One region of the Streptomyces globisporus C-1027 genome, then DNA from elsewhere that is predicted to be linked to it. Evidence: riboswitches for the same ligand, from Rfam matches in the RefSeq annotation. Region 1 holds a riboswitch; each other region holds the start of a gene.

What was found. Region 1 has a riboswitch for cobalamin ahead of WQO_RS12385 (ABC transporter substrate-binding protein). Riboswitches for the same ligand answer to the same signal wherever they lie in the genome.
Region 2: linked by a shared signal. The riboswitch ahead of metE (5-methyltetrahydropteroyltriglutamate--homocysteine S-methyltransferase) and the one ahead of WQO_RS12385 (ABC transporter substrate-binding protein) in region 1 are both predicted to bind cobalamin.
Region 3: linked by a shared signal. The riboswitch ahead of WQO_RS29230 (CoA-acylating methylmalonate-semialdehyde dehydrogenase) and the one ahead of WQO_RS12385 (ABC transporter substrate-binding protein) in region 1 are both predicted to bind cobalamin.

The regions. Positions count from the first base shown of each region.
Region 1 is NZ_CP013738.1:2,875,512-2,878,778, forward strand. It holds gene WQO_RS12380 (FecCD family ABC transporter permease) at 1-429, opposite strand, end outside; gene WQO_RS12385 (ABC transporter substrate-binding protein) at 426-1,436, opposite strand; cobalamin riboswitch at 1,476-1,659, opposite strand; gene WQO_RS12390 (M67 family metallopeptidase) at 1,673-2,095, opposite strand; gene WQO_RS12395 (amino acid permease) at 2,265-3,267, opposite strand, start outside.
Region 2 is NZ_CP013738.1:6,624,170-6,627,436, reverse strand. It holds gene metE (5-methyltetrahydropteroyltriglutamate--homocysteine S-methyltransferase) at 1-1,703, opposite strand, end outside; cobalamin riboswitch at 1,869-2,083, opposite strand; gene WQO_RS29250 (MFS transporter) at 2,115-3,267, opposite strand, start outside.
Region 3 is NZ_CP013738.1:6,620,135-6,623,401, reverse strand. It holds gene WQO_RS29245 (TetR/AcrR family transcriptional regulator) at 1-184, opposite strand, end outside; gene WQO_RS29240 (hypothetical protein) at 443-640, shown strand; gene cobF (precorrin-6A synthase (deacetylating)) at 651-1,538, opposite strand; cobalamin riboswitch at 1,631-1,809, shown strand; gene WQO_RS29230 (CoA-acylating methylmalonate-semialdehyde dehydrogenase) at 2,037-3,267, shown strand, end outside.

The DNA of each region.
Region 1 (3,267 bases):
GAGCAGCAGCGAGAGGAGGGCGCCGGCGAAGGCGGCGGCGGGGATCGTGACGGTGGTGGCCAGGGACGCGCCGATACCGAGGACGATGACCAGGACCGCGCCGGTGGAGGCTCCGGAGGAGACGCCGAGGAGGAACGGGTCGGCGAGCTGGTTGCGTACGAGGGCCTGGAGGACGGTGCCGATGACGGCGAGTCCGGCGCCGACGACGATGCCGAGCAGGACCCGGGGCAGCCGCACGTCCAGGACGATCGTGCGGAACGGGCTCGCCTCCGCCCGCCCGGTCAGGATGTCGAGCACCTGGCCGGGCGGGATGCGGACGGAGCCGAGCGCGAGGGCGGCGAGGACGGCGAAGGCCAGGAGCGCGGCGAGGCCGCCGAGCACCAGGACGTAACCGAGCGGCCGCCGAGGAGCGGAGGCGCGGCAGGTCACGGGGTGGTGGCCGCCTTGACCGCCTCCGGGTGGAGCTGGGCCGCGAGCTTGTCGACGGCGGCGGGGACGCGGACGCCGAGGACCGCGTCGGACAGCGGCATGACGGCGAAGCGCTTGTTCTTGATGGCGGGGACGTCGGCGAGGGCCGGGTCGTCGAGGAGGCGCTTCTTCTTCTGTTCGACGGTGGTGGCGCCGTAGTCGTAGATCACGATGACGTCGGGCTTGCGGTCGACGACGTTCTCCCAGGAGGCGTCACCGAAGGCCTTGTCGAGGTCGGCGAAGACGTTGGTGCCGCCGGCCCGTTCGATCAGCTCGTTGCCGATGCCCTCGCCGCCCGCGGTGAAGGCGGTCTTGTCGCCGCTGTCGTAGACGAAGACGGAGAGGGGCTTGAGGTCGGCCAGCTTCTTGGCGGTGGCGGCGTTGTCGGCCTTGGCCTGCTTGACCCAGGCCTCGGCGCGGTCGCTGATGCCGAAGGTGCGGCCGACCTCGCGGATCTCCTCGTAGAGGGTGTCCATGGGCTGGTCGCCCTTGGTGCAGCTCTCGGTGTTGAGGCGGGTCTCGATGCCGGCCTTCTTGAACGCCTCGCGGCCTCGGCCGTCGCCCGCGGTGAAGGCGCTGCCGTAGCCGCCGTAGACGAAGTCGGGGTTGGCGGCGAGGACCTGCTCGTAGGAGGGGTACTCCTTGGCGAGGACCGGGACGGAGGCGTAGTCCTCGGCGTACTTCGGCAGGACCTTGTCGTCGAGGTAGGCGGTGCCGACGAGGGACTTCTTCAGGCCCAGTTCCAGCATGATCTCGGTGACGTGCTGGTTCATGGTGACCACGCGCTTCGGCGGGGCCTTGTACGTGGTGGTGACACCGCAGTTCTTGACGGTGTACGGGAAGCCTTCGCTCGTCGCCGACGCCTTGTCCCCGGTGGCGGCGTCGCCGCCGGAGGAGGCGGAGCAGGCGGTGAGGGCGAGCGGGAGCAGCGCGGCGGCGGCTATGAGCGCAGGGGTGCGCCGGGACATGGCGGGGCCTCTCCGGGGGATTTCCGCGTCCCCTGGTCGATGCGGAGAAGGCGACGGGCCAGTTCCTGGCTTCCGGGCCGCCCTCCGGCACGGTGTCGGAGTCCGTACGGGAGGGGGCCCGGTCACAGTGGCGGGACCGTGCCGGATTCGCACCGGCTTCCTGGTTCCTGCCGCCTTGATGGGTTCGGGTGCAGTGTGCCAGACCCGTCGGGCGGCTCCGCGCGGTACCCGGGGGCTCAGTACGCCGCGACGACCTGCACGTCTTCCTCGGTGATCTCGCCGTCCACGATGCGGTACGAGCGGAACTGGAAGGGGCCCGAGTCGTCGGTGTCGGCGGTGGAGACCAGGACGTAGTGGGCGCCGGGCTCGTTGGCGTACGTGACATCGGTGCGGGAGGGGTAGGCCTCGGTCGCCGTGTGCGAGTGGTAGACGATCACGGGTTCCTCGTCGCGGTCGTCCATCTCGCGGTAGAGCTTGAGGAGGTCGGCGGAGTCGAACTCGTAGAACGTGGGCGAGCGGGCGGCGTTGAGCATCGGGATGAAGCGCTCGGGGCGGTCCGTCCCGGCCGGGCCCGCGACCACTCCGCACGCCTCGTCGGGGTGGTCGGCGCGGGAGTGGGCGACGATCTGGTCGTAGAGCGTCTGGGTGATGGTCAGCATGGCGCCAGGATAAGCAGGCGGGCCCCCGTGTACCGGTGGGTGGTACGCAGGGGCCCGCATGGTGGACACGTCGGTCGTTGGGGCGGCCTGGACGGTCCGGGAGGAGGGTGGTCGTGGGGCCCGCCCTCGGGGTCGCCGGTGATCCGGGGCCGGTGGTGCGGCCCCCGGGTCAGCGGGTCTCGGTGGAGGTCTTCTCCGGGGCCGACGGGTTGCGCGACTGGAGCACCCGGTAGGAGACGAACAGGATGAGCGCCCACAGCGGTGCGCAGTAGAGCGAGATCCGGGCGTCCTTGTCGATCGCCATCATCACGATGACCATGCCGATGAAGCAGAGCGCGAACCAGCTGGCGTACGGGGCGCCCGGGGCCTTGAACGAGGACTGCGGCAGGAGACCGGCGTCGGCCTTGCGGCGGTAGCGGATCTGGCTGATCAGGATCATGATCCAGGCCCACATGCCGGAGATGGTCGCGAAGGAGACGACGTAGTTGAACGCCTCGCCCGGCCACTGGTAGTTGATCCACACGCCGACGAGCATCAGGGCGGCGGAGAACGTGGTGCCCGTCAACGGCAGGCCGTTCTTCGTCAGCTTGGTGAAGGCGCGGGGCCCCTGGCCGTTGAGGGCGAGGTCGCGGAGCATGCGGCCGGTGGAGTACATGCCGGAGTTGCAGGAGGAGAGCGCCGCGGTGAGGACGACGAAGTTGACGATGGCGGCGCCGACGCCGAGCCCCATCTCCTCGAAGGCCTTCACGAACGGGGAGACGCCGGGCTTGAAGGTGGACCACGGCACGACCGAGAGGATCATGATCAGCGCGCCGACGTAGAAGACGGCGATGCGCCACGGCACGGTGTTGATGGCCTTGGGCAGCACGGTCTTGGGGTCCTTGGACTCCCCGGCGGTGACGCCGACGAGCTCCACGGCGAGGAAGGCGAACATGACGATCTGGAGCGTCATGAGGGTGCCGGTGATGCCGTTGGGGAAGAATCCGCCGTCGTTCCAGAGGTTGGAGACGGTCGCGGTGTCTCCGGCGTCGGAGAAACCGATGGTGAGAACACCCGCGCAGATCAGGATCATGCCGATGATGGCAGTGACCTTGACCATGGAGAACCAGAACTCCAGCTCACCGAAGAGCTTCACGGAGATCAGGTTGGCGCCGTAGAGAATGATGGTGAAC
Region 2 (3,267 bases), 3.7 Mb from region 1:
GTGAGCATGCCCTTGACCGGGCGGTCGGTGAGCGACTGCGCGTACGCGGTCCAGCGCACCGTCATCGGCTCGGGTCGCGAGATGTCCCCGGCGAGGACCGGCGGGCGGACGTAACGGGTGCCGTAGGACTGGACCCAGCCGTGCTGGGTGGCGAGGTAACCGGTGAGCTGTTCGGCGAAGTACTGCACCATGTCGTTGCGTTCGGGCTCGCCGTGCACGAGGACGTCGATCCCGGCCTTCTCCTGGAAGGAGAGGACCTCGCGGATCTCGTCCTTGATGCGCTCCTCGTACCCGGCCTCGTCGATCCGTCCCGCACGCAGGTCGGCCCGCGCGGTGCGCAGTTCGGTGGTCTGCGGGAACGACCCGATGGTGGTGGTCGGCAGCAGCGGCAGCCCCAGGTGCGCCCGCTGGGCGAGCGTCCGCTCGGTGTACGGCTGGGAACGGCGCCCGTCCGCGTCGGTGATGGCGGCCGTACGGGCGCGTACGGCCGGGTCGCGGGTGATCGCGGCATCGGCGCGGGAGGCCAGGTCGGCCCGGTTGGCGGCGAGTTCGCCCGCGATGGCGTCCGTGCCGGAGGCCAGACCGCGGGCCAGGACGACGATCTCCTCGGTCTTCTGCCGGGCGAAGGCGAGCCAGCGGGAGATCTGCGGGTCGATGTCGCGTTCGGCCTTCGCGTCCAGCGGGACGTGCAGCAGGGAGCAGGAGGCGGAGACGTCGACCCGGTCGGCGAGGCCGAGCAGGGTACCGAGGGTCGCGAGGGACTTCTCGTAGTCGTTGATCCAGATGTTGCGGCCGTTGACGACACCGGCGACCAGCCGCTTGCCGGGCAGCCCCCCGGCGGCCGCGAGGTCGTCGAGATTGCCCGCGCCGGTCTCGGTGAAGTCGAGCGCGAGCCCGTCGACGGGGGCCTTGGCCAGGACCGCCAGTGCCTCGCCGAGCCGCCCGAAGTAGGAGGCGACCAGCAGCTTGGGCCGGTCGGTGAGTCCGCCGAGGTCGCGGTAGGCACGGGCGGCGGCGTTCAACTCGGCCGGGGTGCGGTCCTGGACGAGGGCGGGCTCGTCCAGCTGGACCCACTCGGCGCCCGCCGCACGCAGATCGGCGAGGACCTCGGCGTACACGGGCAGGAGCCGGTCCAGCAGGGTCAGCGGCTCGAAGTCGGCGGCCACACCGGGGGCTGCCTTGGCGAGCAGGAGGTAGGTGACGGGACCGACGAGGACCGGGCGCGGGGTGTGGCCGAGCGCGAGGGCCTCCTTGAACTCGGCGACCTGCTTGGCGGAGTCGGCGGTGAACACCGTGTCCGGGCCCAACTCGGGCACCAGGTAGTGGTAGTTGGTGTCGAACCACTTGGTCATCTCCAGCGGCGCGACGTCCTGCGTACCGCGGGCCATGGCGAAGTAGCCGTCGAGGGCGTCGGCGCGGACCGCGTCGCGGTGCCGCTCGGGGACAGCGCCGACCATGACGCTGGTGTCCAGGACATGGTCGTAGTACGAGAAATCACCGGTCGGCACTTCGTGGACACCGGCCTCGGCGAGCTGCTGCCAGGTTCCCCGGCGCAGTTCGGCGGCGGTCTGCCGGAGGGCGTCCGCGGTGACGCGGCCCTTCCAGTAGCCCTCGATGGCCTTCTTCAGTTCACGGTTCTGACCCTGGCGGGGGTAGCCGTACACGGTGGCCCGTGCTGCCGCGGCTGCGGGCTTCGCTGTCACGTGACTCTCCTTCGCGAGCGTGTCTGCGGTGCAGATCCCGGGACGGGACGCGGACGCGAAGGGATGACGCATCGGGCGGACTCCGGGCCACGTCGAACCGTGCCCGTCCACCTGATGGTTCCGCCGACCCGCCCACGAGGTCACCGAGATCTCCGCACGCGAACGGTCGCGTGCGGGCAACGGGCAGGTCTTCGGACTCGCGGGCACGTCTGCCGGGGCAGACACCTAGTGGCCGTCGCTTCCCGGACCCGGTCGGGTCCAGTGCTGATGACGGCGGTCGTTCCCACTCACCGCTGCGGGGCAGTCCCGGATTCCCACCGGGTTCCCTCTTACGACACCCTGTCTGGCGGACAGGGCGAACCAGCTGCACCGGTCAGCCTAAGCGGACGACCGCCGGGCGCACATCGTTGTTCACACTTCGGACGGTGATGTGAGACACGGGGCGGCCTTTTCCGGCCGTCCCCGGCCCGTGTCGCCCGGGGGCGGTCCGGTGCGCGCGCCCGGCAGCAACGCGGCCGGGACCAGCGCGAGCGCGGCCGTCGCGGCGAGCACCAGGAGCGCCGTACTCATCGCCCCCTCCCAACTCTGAGCCCGTACGCCGCCGGCCGCGGGCAGCAGACCGGCGGCGACGGCGATGCCGAGCACGGGACCGATGTTCACGGCGGTCTGCTTGAGACCGCCCACCACTCCGGCGTATCCGGTCGGCGCGTCGCCCACCACCGTCCCGGTGGCCGTGACCATCACCGTGGCGTATCCGGCGCCCAGCAGCGCGAATGCCGCGCCCATCACCACCGGTCCGGTGCCGCTGCCGGTCCCGGCCAGCCATCCGGTACCGAGAACGACCAGCAGGACGCCGCCGAGCGCGGTGGTCCGCGCCCCCAGCACGCGCAGCAGCCGCCCCGCGAGCGGGGCGCCGACGATCATCATCGCCGTCAGGGGCAGGCTGCGCAGGACGCTGTCGAGCGGGTCCAGGCCCAGCGCGTACTGCAGGAAGTACGTGCTGACGAAGAGTGCGCCGAACATGCCGCTCGCGGTGAACAGCAGCATCGCCATGGAGGCGGTGACCGGCACCGACCGGGCGACCGCGGCGGGCACCAGGGGATGGTGGCTGCGGCGTTGGTGGCGGACGAGGACAGCCGCGGCGGCGGACGCGGCGAGCAGCCCTCCCACCGTGCGCCCGTCGGTCCAGCCGTGCAGTTCCACTCCGGCCAGGGCGTTCACGAGAAGGGCGAGGGCGACCGCGAGCAGGAGAGCTCCGCCCGCCTCCAGGCGGTGGGATGCGTCCCGGTCACCCCTGGCCGCCGGGACGCGGGCCGCCAGGCAGAGCAGGCCGATCACGAGCGCGGCGGGCACGTTGATGACGAACACGGACCGCCAGCCGAACTGCTCCACCAGGAAGCCGCCGAGCAGCGGACCGGCGGCTGCCGCTGCCCCGATGGCACTGGTCCGCAGGGCGACCGGCGGGCCGAGCCGGTCGGGCGGGTAGACCTGGCGCAGCAGCGCCAGCGTCGCGGGCTGCAGCAGGGCTCCGCACACGCCTTGTACGGCGCGCAGCGCGATGACC
Region 3 (3,267 bases), 3.7 Mb from region 1:
ACCCGCGTCCCGCGATGGCGGAGAGCAGCGAGCGGTGGGTCGGGAAGTAGCGGCGCGGAGCACCGTGCGAGACACCGGCACGCCGGGCGATCTCCCGCAGCCCCAGCGCCGCGGTCCCCTCGGCCGCCACGATCTCGACGCCGATGTCCACCAGTCGTTCCCGCAGCGGGGTTCCGTCCTCCATGGAGAACTTCTAGCACCACCGAGTAGACAGTGTCTACCCAGTGGTGTGCGTCATGGGTTCCCCGACCGTTCGACTGTTCGCCACCCGCTCCCTGACTGTCGGTCAGGTCGCCCGTCTCGACTGTGCGGAGGCAGTGACCCAGATGTAACCGAATGGCGTAGGGGAATGCGGAACCACGGAGCGTCACAAGCCGTTCTTCTTCCCACTACACGGCCCTGCCGATCCCCGGAGGGCCGATCGAGGAACGGAAGACGTCATATGAAGAAGACAGTCGGGTGGGCCCAGGACGGCGACGACTGGACGATCACCGTGAACGGCACGCAGTACCGCGCCGTCGAGCGGCCGACGGACGGCCGGGTGGACAACTACCTGGTGCGCGGTGACGACCTGAGCGCCGAGTGCCCGAGCCTCGGTCATGGGCTGGGCGTCATCCGGGAACACGAGTCCCGACGCTGACGCCGGCCGGTCAGCCGAGCGGGCCGCCCACCGAACCGTCCGCGCCGTCCGCCGGGCGGCCCGCCGTCTCCTCGCCGGCCGCCGCCTTCTCATCGCTCGGCCCCTGCCGCAGCAGATAGGTGTCCATGATCCAGCCGTGCCGTTCGCGGGCCTCCGCGCGCACGCGGCTGATCTCGTCGGCCACCTCGTCGAGCGGGCCCGAGACCAGGATCTCGTCGGGGGTGCCGATGTACGCGCCCCAGTGGATCCACAGGCCCCGGCCCGTCAGACGGGTGAAGGTCTCATGGCCGTCGAGCATCACGACGATGTCGCCGTCGTCCTCGGGGAAGCCCTGGGCCAGCCGTCTGCCGGGGGTGATGTGGATGGGGCGGCCGACCTGGTTCAGGGTGACGCGGTGCCGGGCGGCGAGGGCGGAGACGCTGCTGATGCCGGGAATCACCTCGTGGCCGAACTCCACCGTGCCGCGCCCCCGGATGTCGTCGAGGATCGCGAGGGTGCTGTCGTACAGGGCCGGGTCGCCCCACACCAGGAAGGCTCCGCACTGCCCCGGTGCGAGCTCCTCGATGATCAGGCGTTCGCAGATGTCGGCGCGGCGGTGGCGCCAGTCGTGCACCGCCGAGGTGTAGCGCGCGGCATCCTCCTGGGTGCGGTCGCGCCACGGGTCACCGGCCTCCACCACGCGGTAGGGGCCGGTGAGGTGTTCGTCGAGGATGTCGCGCCGCAGCCGGGTCAGCGACTCCTTCTCCCTGCCCTTGCCGAGCACGAAGAAGACGTCGGCCCGGCGCATGGCCTTCACCGCGGCGAGGGTCAGGTGGTCGGGGTCACCGGCGCCGATGCCGATGACGAGGACGTGCCGGGGGGCCTCGCCGGCATGTGCCATGTCTGCCTTGTCTGCCATGTCGGCCGATCATGCCAGGGGCGAGGCGGGGTGGACTTACTAGGACGTCCAACTATATGTTCGTGAGCAGCGGGGTGGTCGGTGTGCAGCTGATCGCCCTCAAGGCCCGTGGTGTCAGGGAAGCCGGTGTGATTCCGGCGCGGTCCCGCCACTGTGACCGGGGAGTCCGTCCTCGCAGGACACGCCACTGACGGTGCAGCAGCCGTCGGGAAGGCAGGGGGACGGGCGTCGATCCGGGAGTCAGGATACCGGCCGCGGGATGTTCCGTGTTTCCACGAGGATGGAGCAGACACGCATGGCACCGGTCCGCACCCACGGCCCCGCAGGCACGTCCCGGCGAGCGGTTCTCCCCGCCCCCTGACGGCCTCCGCCCTTCGCGCCCCCCTCCGGCGGCAGCCCTTCCGCGCCCCCGTGCACCCGACCGGTGCGTGGGCCGGTGGCAGCCGTGCGCCATCCCCGGATCTCTCCTGACGATCTCACCGACGAGAGCAGGTCTCCATGGTCCGCGAACTCACCCATTTCATCGGCGGCAAGCACACGTCCGGCACCTCGGGCGGCTATGGCGATGTCTTCGATCCCAACACCGGCCGGGTGCAGGCCCGGGTTCCTCTGGCCGACCGGGCCGAGACCGAGGCGGCGGTCGCCGACGCCGTCGAGGCGCAGCGCGAGTGGGGCGAGTGGAACCCCCAGCGCCGCGCCCGTGTGCTGCTGCGCTTCCTCCAGCTGGTGGAGAAGGAGAAGGACTCCCTGGCCCGGCTGCTCTCCTCCGAGCACGGCAAGACCGTGGCCGACGCGCACGGCGACATCGCGCGCGGAATGGACGTGGTGGAGTTCGCCGCGGGCGTCCCCCATCTGCTGAAGGGCGAGTTCAGCGACAACGCGGGCGCCGGGATAGACGTCCACTCGCTGCGCCGGCCGCTCGGAGTGGTCGCGGGCATCACCCCGTTCAACTTCCCCGCGATGATCCCGCTGTGGAAGGCGGCCCCCGCCCTGGCCTGCGGAAACGCCTTCATCCTGAAGCCGTCGGAGCGCGACCCGTCGGTTCCGCTGCGGCTGGCCGAACTGTTCCTGGAGGCGGGGCTTCCGCCGGGCGTCCTCAATGTCGTCAACGGCGGCAAGGAGGCCGTTGACACCCTTCTGGAGGACCCGCGCGTCAAGGCGCTCGGCTTCGTCGGCTCGACGCCGATCGCCGCGCACATCTACGCCACCGCCGCCGCCCACGGCAAGCGGGCGCAGTGTTTCGGCGGGGCGAAGAACCACATGATCGTGATGCCGGACGCCGACCTGGACCAGGCGGTGGACGCGCTGATCGGCGCCGGCTACGGCTCGGCGGGCGAGCGGTGCATGGCGATCTCGGTGGCCGTGCCGGTCGGCGAGGCCACCGCCGACGCGCTCGTCGCCCGGCTCACCGAGCGGATCGCCGAGCTGCGGATCGGCCGCTCGGACGACCCGGACGCCGACTTCGGGCCGCTGGTGGGCCGGGACGCGGTGGACCGGGTCCGCGGCTATGTCGACCTCGGCGTCGAGGAGGGCGCCGAACTGGTCGTGGACGGGCGGGACTTCACCCTGAAGGGCCACGAGGACGGCTTCTTCGCGGGCGCTTCCCTCTTCGACCGGGTCACCCCGGACATGCGGATCTACCAGGAGGAGATCTTCGGCCCGGTGGTGTCCGTCGTCCGTGCGGCGGACTACGAGGAGGCCCTGCGGCTGCCCTCGGAGCACCCGTACG